DNA from 3 places in the Paenibacillus paludis genome. Region 2 is predicted to be linked to each of the others. Evidence: riboswitches for the same ligand, from Rfam matches in the RefSeq annotation. Region 2 holds a riboswitch; each other region holds the start of a gene.
The links. Region 2 has a riboswitch for thiamine pyrophosphate ahead of ACAN56_RS07785 (ABC transporter ATP-binding protein). Riboswitches for the same ligand answer to the same signal wherever they lie in the genome.
Positions count from the first base shown of each region.

Region 1: it holds a riboswitch for thiamine pyrophosphate, as region 2 does, so the genes downstream of both, thiC (phosphomethylpyrimidine synthase ThiC) here and ACAN56_RS07785 (ABC transporter ATP-binding protein) in region 2, are expected to answer to the same signal.
Region 3: it holds a riboswitch for thiamine pyrophosphate, as region 2 does, so the genes downstream of both, ACAN56_RS09290 (ABC transporter substrate-binding protein) here and ACAN56_RS07785 (ABC transporter ATP-binding protein) in region 2, are expected to answer to the same signal.

Region 1 covers NZ_JBGJZP010000027.1:22,646-27,294, reverse strand. Annotated here, with positions in the region: gene ACAN56_RS31620 (response regulator transcription factor) at 1-375, opposite strand, end outside; gene thiC (phosphomethylpyrimidine synthase ThiC) at 576-2,354, opposite strand; TPP riboswitch at 2,459-2,565, opposite strand; gene ACAN56_RS31610 (SDR family oxidoreductase) at 2,649-3,467, opposite strand; gene ACAN56_RS31605 (PadR family transcriptional regulator) at 3,498-4,040, opposite strand; gene ACAN56_RS31600 (P-loop NTPase family protein) at 4,193-4,649, opposite strand, start outside.
Region 2 covers NZ_JBGJZP010000003.1:263,843-268,491, reverse strand. Annotated here, with positions in the region: gene ACAN56_RS07800 (amino acid ABC transporter ATP-binding protein) at 1-283, opposite strand, end outside; gene ACAN56_RS07795 (amino acid ABC transporter permease) at 296-964, opposite strand; gene ACAN56_RS07790 (amino acid ABC transporter substrate-binding protein) at 1,019-1,852, opposite strand; TPP riboswitch at 2,127-2,230, shown strand; gene ACAN56_RS07785 (ABC transporter ATP-binding protein) at 2,382-3,146, shown strand; gene ACAN56_RS07780 (ABC transporter permease) at 3,127-3,903, shown strand; gene ACAN56_RS07775 (ABC transporter substrate-binding protein) at 3,900-4,649, shown strand, end outside.
Region 3 covers NZ_JBGJZP010000004.1:127,786-132,434, forward strand. Annotated here, with positions in the region: gene ACAN56_RS09280 (ABC transporter permease) at 14-775, opposite strand; gene ACAN56_RS09285 (thiamine-binding protein) at 772-1,065, opposite strand; gene ACAN56_RS09290 (ABC transporter substrate-binding protein) at 1,142-2,212, opposite strand; TPP riboswitch at 2,337-2,447, opposite strand; gene ACAN56_RS09295 (hypothetical protein) at 2,521-3,918, opposite strand; gene ACAN56_RS09300 (sigma-70 family RNA polymerase sigma factor) at 3,896-4,501, opposite strand; gene ACAN56_RS09305 (hypothetical protein) at 4,581-4,649, opposite strand, start outside.

The DNA of each region.
Region 1 (4,649 bases), on a different contig from region 2:
CGCCGTTTTTTTCAGAACGGCAAGCAGTGAAGCGGCCTCCAGTCTGGGCTTCAGGATATAATCGGCAACCCCGCTTTGGAAGGTCGAACGCACATATTCGAACTCACTGAAGCTGCTGAGCACGATCACCTCAATTTCCGGATACATCCCCTTGACGAGCCGGATCAGCTCTTCCCCGTCCATCACAGGCATAACGATATCGGTCAGGATGATATGCGGACGCTGTAATTCAATTAATTCAAAAGCCTCTCTTCCGTTGGAGGCCTCGCCCGCAATCTGAAACCCTTCCCCTTCCCAGTCCAGCAGATGGATTATCCCCTGCCGTACCAGCATTTCATCGTCCACCACCAATATTTTGCAGAACGTTGTGTCCATGGCTTCTCCTTTTTACGAACAAAAATACACTAAAAAACAAAATGAAACCCGCTTGATTAAGGGGTTCCATCTCATTGAAACAAACTTATCTATCAGAAATGAAACAGCTTTCATAATCTGATTTACATTATAGGTATACGCCCGGAGACTGTCAATTGAGAGGGAGGAGGGCGATTAGGCTATAGTCCCCGACCGACAGTTTATTTATAGATCAGACCTCCGCCTTCCTTAAACTCTTCTGCTTTGTCCCGCATCCCTGCGGCAATCATCTCTTGCTCCGGTTCTTCTTGTCCATCCTGCAACCTCGCCGTATCGCGGATACCATGAGAAATGCGCATACTACAGAACTTGGGTCCACACATAGAGCAGAAATGAGCCGTTTTGGCCCCTTCCGCCGGAAGGGTCTCATCATGATATTCCAGCGCCCGTTCCGGGTCGAGTGACAAATGGAACTGATCCCGCCAACGGAACTCGAAGCGCGCTTTGGAGAGTGCGTTATCCCGATCCTGCGCCCCCTTGTGTCCTTTGGCCAAGTCGGCTGCATGGGCGGCAATTTTATAGGTGATGACGCCTTCCCGCACATCATTTTTGTTAGGCAATCCTAGATGCTCCTTCGGGGTAACATAACACAACATCGCCGTGCCGAACCAGCCGATCATCGCCGCTCCAATAGCCGAGGTGATATGATCATAGCCGGGTGCAATATCCGTAGTCAGTGGACCCAGTGTGTAAAAAGGAGCGCCATGGCAGAGCTCAAGCTGTTTATCCATATTCTCTTTGATCAGATGCATCGGCACATGGCCCGGGCCTTCCACCATCACCTGAACATCATGCTTCCAGGCAAGCGAGGTTAATTCACCCAACGTCTCCAGCTCGGCAAACTGGGCTTCATCATTAGCATCGGCAATGGAGCCTGGCCGCAGCCCGTCACCCAAAGAGAACGCCACATCATAAGCCTTCATGATTTCACAAATATCCTCGAAATGTGTATAGAGAAAGTTCTCCTGATGATGGGCCAGGCACCAGGCCGCCATAATCGAACCCCCTCTGGAGACGATGCCCGTCATTCTTTTGGCCGTTAATGGGATGTAACGCAGCAGTACCCCGGCGTGAATGGTGAAATAATCCACTCCTTGCTCCGCCTGCTCGATCAGAGTGTCCCGGTATACCTCCCAAGTTAAATCCTCAGCCTTGCCGTTTACCTTTTCCAAAGCCTGATAGATAGGCACTGTCCCGATAGGTACCGGAGAGTTGCGGATAATCCATTCACGGGTGGTGTGAATATTTTTGCCTGTCGACAGATCCATAATATTATCCGCTCCCCAGCGGGTAGCCCATCTCATCTTCTCAACTTCTTCATCAATGGAAGAGGACACCGCCGAATTCCCGATATTGGCATTGATCTTCACCAGGAAATTCCGCCCGATAATCATCGGTTCACTCTCAGGATGGTTAATATTCGCTGGAATGATCGCACGGCCGCTGGCTACTTCCTCTCTAACAAACTCAGGGGTTACATTTTCCCGGATTGCGATAAATTCCATCTCCGACGTAATCAGGCCTCTGCGCGCATAATGCAGCTGGCTGACATTGCCGCCTTCTCTGGCTCTCAAGGGCCGACGCTGCAATCCCGGAAACACCTCTGCCGCCGACTTCTCCGTGAGATTCCCGTTATCCTCCGGCTTGACCGTTCTTCCTTCGTAAGATTCGGCATCTCCCCGCTCCGCGATCCACTGAAGCCTGTGAGGCGTTAACCCCTTGCGGATATCGCTATAGGCTTCATCGTTAGTATAAGGCCCGCTTGTATCATAGACACGGACAGGAGCATTCTCCGCTTCTCCGGCCGTACCCGAGGTTCGGCTTAATGTAATCTCGCGCATCGGAACTTGAATATCAGGCCGTGAGCCCTCCACATACACCTTGTGACTTCCCGGAAAAGCACACAGATCGACCTCATGTTTCTTCTCTTGATTCGGCATCTTATTTCCTCCTTAAGGTTTGAGTAAATAAGAAAACGCGCAAAAAAGCCGCTCCACATGGAGCGGCTCAAAAATCCATATAAGGCTAACGCCAACAATGAAATAAAGGTCCGGCTCCACTTTCCTACGCTGGTATGATCCAGATCAGGTTCAAGGGTCCGGGAATGCATTTTTCCCGTCTCAGCCTATTCAGGCTCCCCTAGTGGTTTCTTATTTAGTTATGTTTAAGTTACAGAGAAATCCAGCAAATGTCAACGGTGTTCTTAATAGAGCTTTGGATAAACATGTCCTCTTTTATGAAAAATGCTGAGCTATATTACTTAGATACTCTTCCTCAACCGTATTTTTCTTCATGCTTATGAGCATTTTCGCATCTTCTCCCACTACATAACGGAATTTGCTTGTACCGTCTGTGGCCGCTTGATAAATAGTGTCAGCTACAAGTTCTGGTGCCGAGGCATAGTCTGGAGCTTTTTCCATTTCCCCTAATTTACCCAGAAAGGCAGTAGTAAATGATTTATAATCCGTTAAGCCATCATTAAAAAAGAACTCCATCGATCTTCCGCCAAAGTCCGTGCTAATGGCTCCTGGTTCAATCAACTTTACTTTGATGTTTTGTGATGCTAATTCAAAAGATACGGATTCAGAAAAACCTTCTACCGCGAATTTAGTGGAGTGATACAGAGACATCGTAGGAAAGGTCACGATCCCTCCCATTGAAGAGATGTTGATTAGCAACCCTTCCTGATTAGATCTAAAATGAGGCAGCATGGCTTTAGTCATACTAATAAGACCAAACACATTCACTTCAAATTGTCTGCGGATCTGCTCATCCGTAGCTACTTCTATAAGCCCCATTGACCCATATCCGGCATTGTTCAGGAGAACGTCAATTTTACCAAACCGCTGAATAGCTTCAGCTAATGCAGATTGAATGGTATCTGTTTTCTCAACATCTAACCGCAACACCAACACATTGTCCAATGTAATGAATTCAGTTTCTTTTTCAGGTGCACGCATCGTGGCTACTACGTTCCATCCTCTTTCAGCAAAATGTTTTACTGTAGCTCTCCCAATGCCAGATGAAGCACCCGTGATAAAAATTGTTTTCATTAAAATTCCTCCTAAAAGTATCTGAATTCGCTAAATACTGCTCTTCTCTTCCTCTAACTGCTCCATGCTTAACAATCCCTCGGCAATGGTTGCAAGTTTAGCTTTATATTCTGCTATCCCAATCTGGATGCAAATGATCTGGGCCGGGTGCATTTCATCTTTATAATGTGAATACTGCTCTAATAACTGATCTAACTTTTTTTGTGATTCCTCTTGTACTTGCTTCAACCAGAAAATCACCTTGTCATACCCCACAAATCGGCCAAAATATAGCCTCATCATAAAATCGGATTTCTTACTACTGTCTCCCTCTAGTGGCGCTAGTAAATAGTCGTTAAAACAATCTCGCCCTTTAGCCGTTATGTTATAAACATTCTTGTTTGGCTTACCTTTCTGGGGCACAATTTCCTTGGTTATTAATTCTTCCTTCTCCATTCGGGCAAGCGTAGGATAAATCGTGCCATAACTAGAGCTATAGAAATTAGACAACACATTCTCCAATAACTGCTTTATTTCGTAGCCAGTCAACGCTTCTTTCATGAGCAAGCCTAAAATAACATCCTGACTGTTCAAGAATAGCTCCTCCTTATTTAAAAACATCTACATATTACACTCAGTAATATATCAGACCAATATATATCACGTCAATATATAATATTTAAGCAAAAAAAACCGAGTGAAGTCAGCAGTGAATGCCTGAAATCAACTCGGCTTGTCATTTGTACTTAATTTGCTGAACTAAAATATTCTGATAAAATCCCCACCAAAACTTGCTTATAATCATTTAAGTCATAAGAAGAGTTATTTACTTTTTTCTTGGCTATGTTTATGCCGTTAAATATTTCTTCTTCCAATTCCCTTCTTGCCTTTAGTACCTCCAAGGTTCCTTCTAAACCTGTATAACCCTGTTTTTTTCCATACCCTTGGTTAGTATAATATTCAATAAATCCCTCCGACCATTCTTTAGGTCTTTCCTTAACGGCCTTTCTGAAAGAATGATCAAGATCATTCTGCTCTACGTAAAGCAGCAATGGATTCAGCCGCTCCACAATCGCTGCCAGTTCTAGAACATAATTTATAACGTCTTCCTTCTGTGCACCATATTTAATCATTCCAATGGTCACAGGGTTTTGTATAAAACAACAATCAAAAATAAAGGTGTCTGAGTCATTTAAAACACTC
Region 2 (4,649 bases):
ACAGGTTATAGGACTGAAAAACCATCCCTGTTTTTTGACGGAGGGCCATCAGTGTCTTATGTGGAATTTTCCTGTTTTGCGTAAATTCAAGGTTTAATCCCCCCAGCGACAGGCTGCCCTGATCCGGTATTTCCAGCAGATTAAAGCAGCGAAGCAGCGTTGTTTTGCCGGAGCCGGAGGGCCCGATAATCACCAGAACCTTGCCATGCTCCATGCTGAGGTCGATACCTTTTAACACCTGTAGCGAACCGAAGGATTTATGCAGGCCGCGAATTTCAATCAAGTGATTTCCTCCTTATCTCGCCGAATAACGGTCAAACCGCTGTTCCAGGACATTTTGCAGCGCGGACAGCACGGAGCAGAACAGCAGGTAGAATAATGCAGCCTCACTATAGAGCAGCAGCGGTTCGTAGGTGGTCGCCGTGATCTGCTGCGCTGTTTTGAACATCTCTACGTACGTAATGCTTGCCGCCAGGGAGGTATCCTTTACGAGACTGATAAAAGAGTTCGACAAGGGCGGAACCGATACACGCGCCGCTTGAGGCAGAATAATCCGCCGCAGTGCCTGCCCCCGGCTCATTCCGACGGAAAAGGCAGCTTCCCATTGGCCTTTATGTATGGACAGGATGGCTGCCCGGACGATTTCCGAAGAATAGGCTCCAACACTGAGTGTAAAACCGATTACAGCGGCAATAAAAGGATCCAGCACAATCCCTGCCGCCGGAAGTCCATAAAAGATAATAAAGAGCTGTACCAGCAGCGGTGTTCCGCGGATAACCCAGACGTAGAACCGGGCAATCAGCTTCGGGATTCTCCATGAGGAGAGACGGAACAGCGCGGTAAGAACAGCTAGCAGCAATCCAAGCGCAAAGGAAACAAGCGCCAGCGGAAGGGTATAAGCCACCCCCGCTTTAAACAGGGGCAGCAGTGAATCCATGAAAATCCCAATTTTCCGGTCATCCATCGTTCAGACATCCTTTTTGGACACTCGGCTGCAACTTCGCGCCAGCTCCATTTGTTATTTGGACACATCCGCCCCAAAGTACTTCTCCGATATTTTCAGATAGGTTCCATCGCTCTTCATTTCAGCCAGCGCATTGCTGACAGCATTAACCAGCTCTTCGTTTCCTTTGAGGAAAACTGCCGCACTTTGCGACCCCTCGGCCGTTTCATCCACCTGTTTGATCTTTGCATCTGGTTTTTGCTTCTTTAAGTCGAGATAGGACAAGCCGTCATTTACGGTCGCATCAATCCGGCCGGAGGTCAGCAGGTCTATGGCCTGGTTGAAGCCATCCACAGCGACGATCTCCGCACCGTTCTCCCGGGCGATATCGGACAGGTTGCTGGTCAGCGATTGACCTGCCTTCTTCCCTTTAAGATCCGCGAAGGCTGTAATATCCTGGTTATCCTCGCGCACGATCAGCACTCCCTTAGAGACGATATACGGCTCAGAGAAATCATATTTCACCTTGCGTTCATCCGTGATCGAAACCTCGTTGAATATCGTATCAAAACGTTTGGCATCCATGCCGGCAAACAGGCCATCCCATTGGGTTTCTACAAATTCGGGTTCCACCCCCAGCCGTTTCGTAATCTCCTTGGCAATCTCCACATCAAAACCGGTAAGCTTGCCCTCTGCATCATGAAAAGTAAACGGAGCATATGTCCCTTCCGTACCAATACGCAGCTTGCCACTCGCTTTAACAGCTTCCAGTGAGTTCTGCCCGGCCGGAGCCGCCGCTCCTTCTGTGGGCGCGGCAGTAGCCGCAGGCGCTGTATTGTTATTATTGCCGCATGCCCCTGCCGGCAGCAGAGTTAGCAGCAGCAGGATAATCAGACTAAGCTTCTTCATCACATGAACCCCTTTCAAAATCCCTCTATTTTTCACTGCATGGACACTTGCTTATCTTGCCCAAAAGCACCGCTGCTTCATCAAGTTTTTTGCATCTTCAGTCAAACCTCTACTTATACCAGCCGAAACGGTACCGCTCCGGCAAAGAGGCGATTCCCGCCGGTATGATCACGCTGTTCATAACCGGACTGCAGCAATGTGAGCGACTGCTTCTCTTTACAAACTGCCGGGATATGGTATATTAATTAGCAATTGCAAATTCAATATTGACCTGTTATTTCACTAGGGGAGTCGGCCGACTGAGACGGAGCTTTAAGCTCCGGACCCTTGGAACCTGATCTGGATCATACCAGCGGAGGGAAGTGGAGCAGAATTGTTCAGCGGAGCCGCACTAAGCTAACTGACTGTGACGTTCAGACCCATTTATTTCCTCCGGAAATGAATGGGTCTTTCTTGTGTCTGCTGTTGCCGCCGATCAGGCAAGTAACGTTAAACAAACTACGCCCGCAGGAGGTTTCCACATTCCAATATGCTCACTATAACCAACCTGACTTATTCGTTTGCAGCGACTAGGAATCCGGTATTCTCCGGTCTTTCAATGACCGTCCGCCAAGGCGAATTCATTTCCGTTGTTGGAGCCAGCGGCTGCGGGAAAAGCACACTGTTCAAAATCATTGCCGGCCTGCTTGAGCCGTCCGGCGGTGAAATAACCGTACATGGACGCTGCTCTCGTTCGACACGCTCGCGGCTTGGACAGATCGCTTATATGCCGCAGCAGGACCTGCTGCTGCCTTGGAGGACCGTGCTGGACAATTGCCTGCTTCCCTGGGAGCTGAAGCAGGACTCTAGCCGGCACGAGGCACTCGCCCGGATCCGCGGAATGCTCGGCCGCTTTGGCCTTTCCGGCAAGGAAAATGCTTATCCGCAGGAGCTGTCCGGCGGGATGCGCCAGCGGGTCGCCCTGCTGCGCACACTAGCTGCTGGCAACGAACTGCTGCTGCTTGACGAACCGTTTGGAGCGCTGGACGCGATCACCAAACGGGAGATGCACCGCTGGCTGCTGGAGCTGTGGGGCGGGCTCGATAAGTCCGTTCTGTTCATCACTCATGATCTTGAAGAAGCGCTGCTGCTCAGCGACCGGATTTATTTGATGACCGGCGGCTCTGGCGGCGGGCTGCAGGAGCTGATCGTCACTTTGCCGAGACCCAGACATTACAAAATGAATTATGAACCGCAGTTTGTTGCCCTGCGGGAGGATTTGGAGTGTAGATTGCATGAGAGCTCTATGGTATAAGAAACAGCTGCGGACTTATGGCCCCTTTCTACTGCTTGTGGTGCTGCTTATTGCGGCATGGGAGATCACAGCACAGCTGAACATGATCCCTTCATTTATTCTCCCGGGGCCAAGTGCAATTTGGACAGCGCTGATTGAAAAGCGGGGGCTGCTGTTCGGAGAGCATTTGCCCGCCACGTTGCAGGAGACACTGATCGGGTTTGCCCTCTCGGTTGTCTGCGGAACACTGCTGGGTACCGGCATGCATATGTTCGCTCCGCTCGCCAAAGCACTTTATCCCATGCTGATTATCAGCCAGACCATTCCGCTGATCGCGCTCTCACCTATTTTTATTATGTGGTTCGGCTATACCCTGTGGGGCAAGGTTGCTGTCGTCTTTCTGACTGCCTTTTTTCCTGTTGTGGTAGCCGTCTATGACGGTCTGCGGCAAAGCGGCAGCCTGTACAGAGACCTTCTCCTGACGCTTGGGGCAAACCGCTGGCAGATATTGCGCAAGACGCAGATTCCGCTGGCGCTGCCCTCCTTTTTCTCCGGACTTAAGCTTTCTATCGTCTACTGTGTGATCGGAGCGACGATCGGGGAATGGCTGGGCGGCAGCCGGGGGCTTGGTTATTTCAGCCGGCGGATGGCCGGCAATCTGCAAAGTGCAGAAATGTTCGCCGCCGTATTGCTGCTGTCCGCTTTGGGTGTAGCCTTGTTTCTCAGTATCGCCGTGCTCGAAAAACTCATATTGCAGAAAAGAGGATTTTACCGATGACCCATCCTGAGCTGTATCGCAATCCTTCCACACATAAGAAATCACACCGCCTTATTCCATACTTATTGTTGTTATGCCTGCTTACCCTCTTAAGCGGCTGCGCCAGCGCAAAAGCCCCGGATACCTCCGCCGCTTCTCCAGAGAATTCCAGCGGCAAACCGCACAAGCTGACTATAATGCTCGACTGGTATCCGAACGCAGTTCATTCCTTCCTGTATGCTGCTCAGCAGAATGGCTATTTTGCCGAAGAAGGGCTGGAGGTGGACATTCAAATGCCGGCGGACAGCAATGATGCTTTGAAGCTTGTCGCCGCAGGCAAAGTCGATCTGGCTCTCAGCTACCAACCACAGGTACTAATGGCGCGGAGTGAAGGAATACCTGTAAAATCTGTCGCAGCGCTCGTAAGGCATCCGCTCAATCATCTTCTGGTCCCCGCAGAGAGCGGGATAACCGGCCCGAAAGAACTCACAGGCAAAAATGCCGGATACTCCTCCATTCCCCTGTATGAAGCGATGCTCCGGACAATGGTCAAATACGACGGAGGCGATCCGGCTTCACTGAACCTGATTGATGTTGGATTCGATCTTATTCCTGCTCTTTCTACCGGACGCGCAGACGGCATTATCGGCGGATTTATTAATCATGAGGCATTGATATTGGAAAAAGAAGGCCACCCCGTCACTTCATTCGATCCGACGGACTACGGAGTACCGGACTATTATGAGCTTGTGCTTGTTGCCAGTGAA
Region 3 (4,649 bases), on a different contig from region 2:
CCATCCTCCTTTTCTAGGAACTTTTGCGCGGTTTCCAGCGCACCAGCCATTTCTCCAGCAGCGCGATAAGTGCGAACAGCACAAGACTGAGCAGCACGATGATGGCAATGGCGACGAATACGCGGTCTGTGCGGTAAGCGGATTTTTGCAGCAGCATGTAGTAGCCGATGCCCTTGTCAGCGCCGATCCATTCCGCGACAACAGCGCCCATTACGGCGTAGGTGGCCGAAATTTTAAGTCCCGAGAACAGGGCGGGCAGGGAGCCCGGAAGCTCCAGCTTGGTGAAGATCTGCCATTTGTTCGCGCCGGCCATCTTCATATAGTTCAGCATGGTCCGGTCGCTTTGCATCAGGCCGCCCATGGCAGCGACTGAAACCGGGAAGAAGCAGACCAGCGTAATCAGCACAATCTTCGGCAGCAGCCCGAAGCCGAACCAGATAATCAGCAGCGGCGCGAGCGCAATGGAGGGCACATTTTGACTGAGAATGAGCAGCGGGTAGAGCGCTCTCTTGAGCCAAGGCAGCAGATGCAGCAGCAGGGCAACAATAAGACCCACGCCTGTGCCGATAGGGAAGCCGATCAGGGTAAGGCGCAGCGTAGCCGCTGTATGTGCCCAAATGCCGGAAGCATTGCCCGAGGTTTCCCGGGCGATATCGCTTGGGCTGGGAAGAATCCATGACTCGATATGGAACAGGGATACCGAAACTTGCCATAACCCCAGAAAAAAGACGACCGCCACAAGGGGCGGCCAAATCTGTTTCCAATACGATCTCACGGCCGGTATTTCTCCGTCAGCTTGTCCATGCTGATTCCATTCGGGTTATGGGCAATTTTGATCTGGGAGATGACGCTCGGACTGCCTGCTGCAATCAGCGCTTCATGCATCTGGCGCACAACCTCAAGCAGCTCGGTGATGTCGCCCTCCATCGTGGTCTCCAGCGGGTTCACCTGATGTTTCACACCGGATTTCTGAATCACTTCGATGGCTTTGTCCACGTAAGGAATCGAATCCTCGTTGTTCGGAGTTTTGGGAATTACCTGAATGCTTAGCAATGTATTGGCCACAACATATCAATCCTCTCAGTTTAAATGGGTAATCTGCGTACAGCGCGAAACGAACATTCAATCACTTCATCCTTAATCAGTTAGCTGGCAAAAACTCATTCGTAAATGTGCTTGGAACATCCAGCGGCTGATCGAGCAGCTTCAGGCCATACATCCAGTCGGCGTAATCCTGCCAGACCTCGCTCTTCTGCTCGCCCCAGCGGACGGCATCATCCTTGTATTTCGGGCTGATCCATTTCTGGCTGGCCAGGACCAGCTTGGGATCCAGCTCGGGAACAGCTTTGGAAAGAATGGCTGCGGCTTCCTCCGGCTGATCAATGGCGTATTGATAACCTTTCGAGGTAGCCTTAAGGAAAGCCTTCACCAGCTCCGGATGTTCGGCAATTTCCTTCTCGCTCGTAGTCAGTACCGGCGTGTAGTAATCGAGCTGGGGTGCATAATCCTTGAGGTAGAGCATGTCGAGCGGTTCTCCGCGCAGCTCCGCTTCAATCCCGGTCCAGGCATAGAAGATCCAGGCAAAATCAATGTCGCGTTTCACGGCGGTGAAGAAGTCCGCTTCACCGATGTTCACCAGCTTCACCTTTTTCACATCTCCGCCTTCGGGGTCCATAATGGCTTTCATGGCCGCTTCTTCGGCAGGGGAACCCCAGCCACCGTAGGTTTTGCCTTCGAAATCCTTCGGTGTCTTAATATTGCGGTCTTTCGGTGCAGCGAACCCGGAGGTATTATGCTGAATGATAGCGGCGATGGACACGAGCGGCACCTTCTGCAGGCGGGCCAGCGTCAGCGCCTCTTGGGCACTGATGCCAAAAGCAGCTTCGCCCGAGGTAACCATCGTGTCGGACCCGGCAGCACCCGGCTGCACGATTTCAACATCCAGCCCTTCCTCTTCGTAATAGCCCAGCTCTTTTGCCGCATAAAGCCCGGTATGATTTGTATTCGGCGTCCAGTCCAGCGCGACCTTGACCTTGGTCAGCTCCTTCGGAGCGTCCGTTGCTGCCCCGGCAGTGGTTTCAGGAGCAGTGGTGCTGTTCCCGGCAGTGTCTGCTGCATTCCCGCCAGAGTTCCCATTGCTATTGCCGCATCCGGCAATGGCAAAGACCAGCATGCAGGTGAGGCTGAGCTTTAATACTTTTGTGACTCCCATTTCTCTTCTTCTCTCCTTCCAGCAACCCTAGTCTTCCAAATTCTGAATAGTCCCATACAAAAAAGGCGCCCCGAGAATCGGGACACCAGTTACTTGCGCGAGGTTGTGCTTGGGCCATAAACGGCCGTAAGCGATTGACGATTCCTACGCTGGCATTATCCAGATCAGGTATAAGGGTCAGTATCTTGTGGGATACAATCTCAGCCGGCCAATTCCAGCACCCCTGGTACTATGAAGTTATAGGTATTGCTGTGTTCTTACGGTGTATTATAGACGCCCGCTCCATAGTTGTCCAGTAGCAACTCTGCTTAGCTATCAAGCTTCAGCGGCAGGCGCCACGGCCCTTTGAGCAGAAAATGCGGCTCGGACAGCTTAAACCGCAGCTTATCCTCCCCGGGTTTTGTTTCTAAATGGAGGGTTTTCATCACGCCGTAGGTCTGGTCGGTATTCACCCAAGAGAATGAGCTGTTGTCCGCCTGCCCCGGATAGCGAATAAGGAAATACTTCAGCGTCCGTAGTTTTGCGGCATTGAAATTCACATTCACATCGACGCTGGCAGCCGTCTCGCCGGTACGTTCAATGCGGGTGAACTCTACCGGAAAGCCCGCGATTTCCGCGCGTGTGTGGAGCATTTTCTCCTGGCCGATATCAGGCAGCGGAATCTCTACTTCTGCAGATACGGCGTCACGATCTGAAACTTCAATATAAGGAATGAAGACCGTATAAGGCCAAGTGCCCGCCCCGGCAGTCTCATGAAACCGGAAGTCGGAAGGATAGGACATGGATTCAGGCTGCTCCAGTGCCGCCTTTTCTCCTGCCGCGTTCTCTATATAGAGACCTGATCCAGGCACCAGCGGCTCCAGTCCGTAAGAATGGACAGTCAGCCCGGATTCCGCCGTCAGAGTGGGCAATAACTGGACACGGACAAGCCCGCCGCCAAGGTCCACCGGAAAAGCAGTAATCCGCACATCCTGCTGTATATCGCTTGCGCCGAGTTCCCCGAGCTCCTCAGCTGTCTTCGGAGCGGTGAGCTGTAACGGACCAATGGTTGTGCCGCCCAGATGCAGGGTTAGAAGATTATCCTTCTTCAGTTGCAGCGCTTGAGTTGAACTGTAGCTGCCGTACCACTCTCCCTCCGAGGACGAACGCATATAAGAGGTGAAAGTATAGCGGTTACCGCCGATATCTGCCTCAAACTCGCTGACTTCAGGGACTTTCCGGCCGCGAAGCGTAATGCTCCCGCCAAGCTCTTGCAGGAGAACGGCATCTACGGTCAGACTTCCGTCCCCCACAGCAATGTCATAGGGTTTGCTCAGTACATAGATCCGGTCACCGGGGCTGTTCTCCACAACAGTGCCGAAGCCAGGAAGGAAACTCAGCGCCTTTCTTAACCCGGCCTGTACCTCAGGAGAGAAAGCGAGCATACCGGCAGCGATGAGTATTACTGCCGCTGCGGCCGCGAAGATATTCCGCCTCCGGGATCTCCAGGCGAGGGAACGGAAGGTGTGGACAGCGGCTTCGGGCTCCAGACGGGCAAGTGTACATGCTTTGACGCGGGCGAGCGAAGCTGCCTCCTCTTCGTCTGCCAGGTGCGGACCTTGGTCAACCTCCGGCAGAACACCTAAGGCAAGCTCTGCATCGCTGAAGCTCATAGAATCAATCATCCCGAACAGGCGCTGTTCCTCAATTTTCATGTCTTTGGCCATGTTGAGCCTCCTTTCCCTGACTCTCAGACAGGCCTAGCGCCTGCTTGATCAGCGTCCGGCAACGGTATAAGCGGCTTTCGACTGCCCTTTTACTGAGACTGAAGGTTTGCGCTAGCTGATCAAGGCTCTCATAAAGGAAATATCTGCGCAGAAACAGGCTGCGGTCCGGTTCGCCCAGCTGCTGCACGCAGCCGATCAATTCACTGGCCGTCTCTCGGGAAAGAACTTCCTGTTCGGCGGAAATCTCATTCCATGTAGCTCTGGAGGCAGCTGCTTCTCCGGTTCCGCCCCGGCGCAGCAGCTTGCGTCTCAGGTCCAGCGCTTTGTATTTGGCCAGCAGGAACAGCCAGGTGCGGAAGGAGGCGCGCTCGGGCTCATAACGGCTGATTCCGCTCCATGCCGCCATAAACACATCGCTCACACATTCCTCAACATCCTCCGCGCTTCCGGTGCCGGACAGAATACGCCAGACCAGTCTTTGCACATCAGGGCCAAAGAAATCAATCGCTTCTGCGAGTGCTTTTTTATCTTTGTTTTTGAACCGCCCGGCCCATGCCAGGCTGTCATTAGGATTGAACGTCATAGGCAACCTCCGGCGTATATACTATTCATTACTACGTCGTCCGGAGAGCAAATCACTCATGATTGTTTCCGACAGCTTATCAATCCTTGGAATAAAATCTTTTTCTGCGGCGGCTGCGGATTCCGTTCCACAGCTCTTTCAGTGTCAG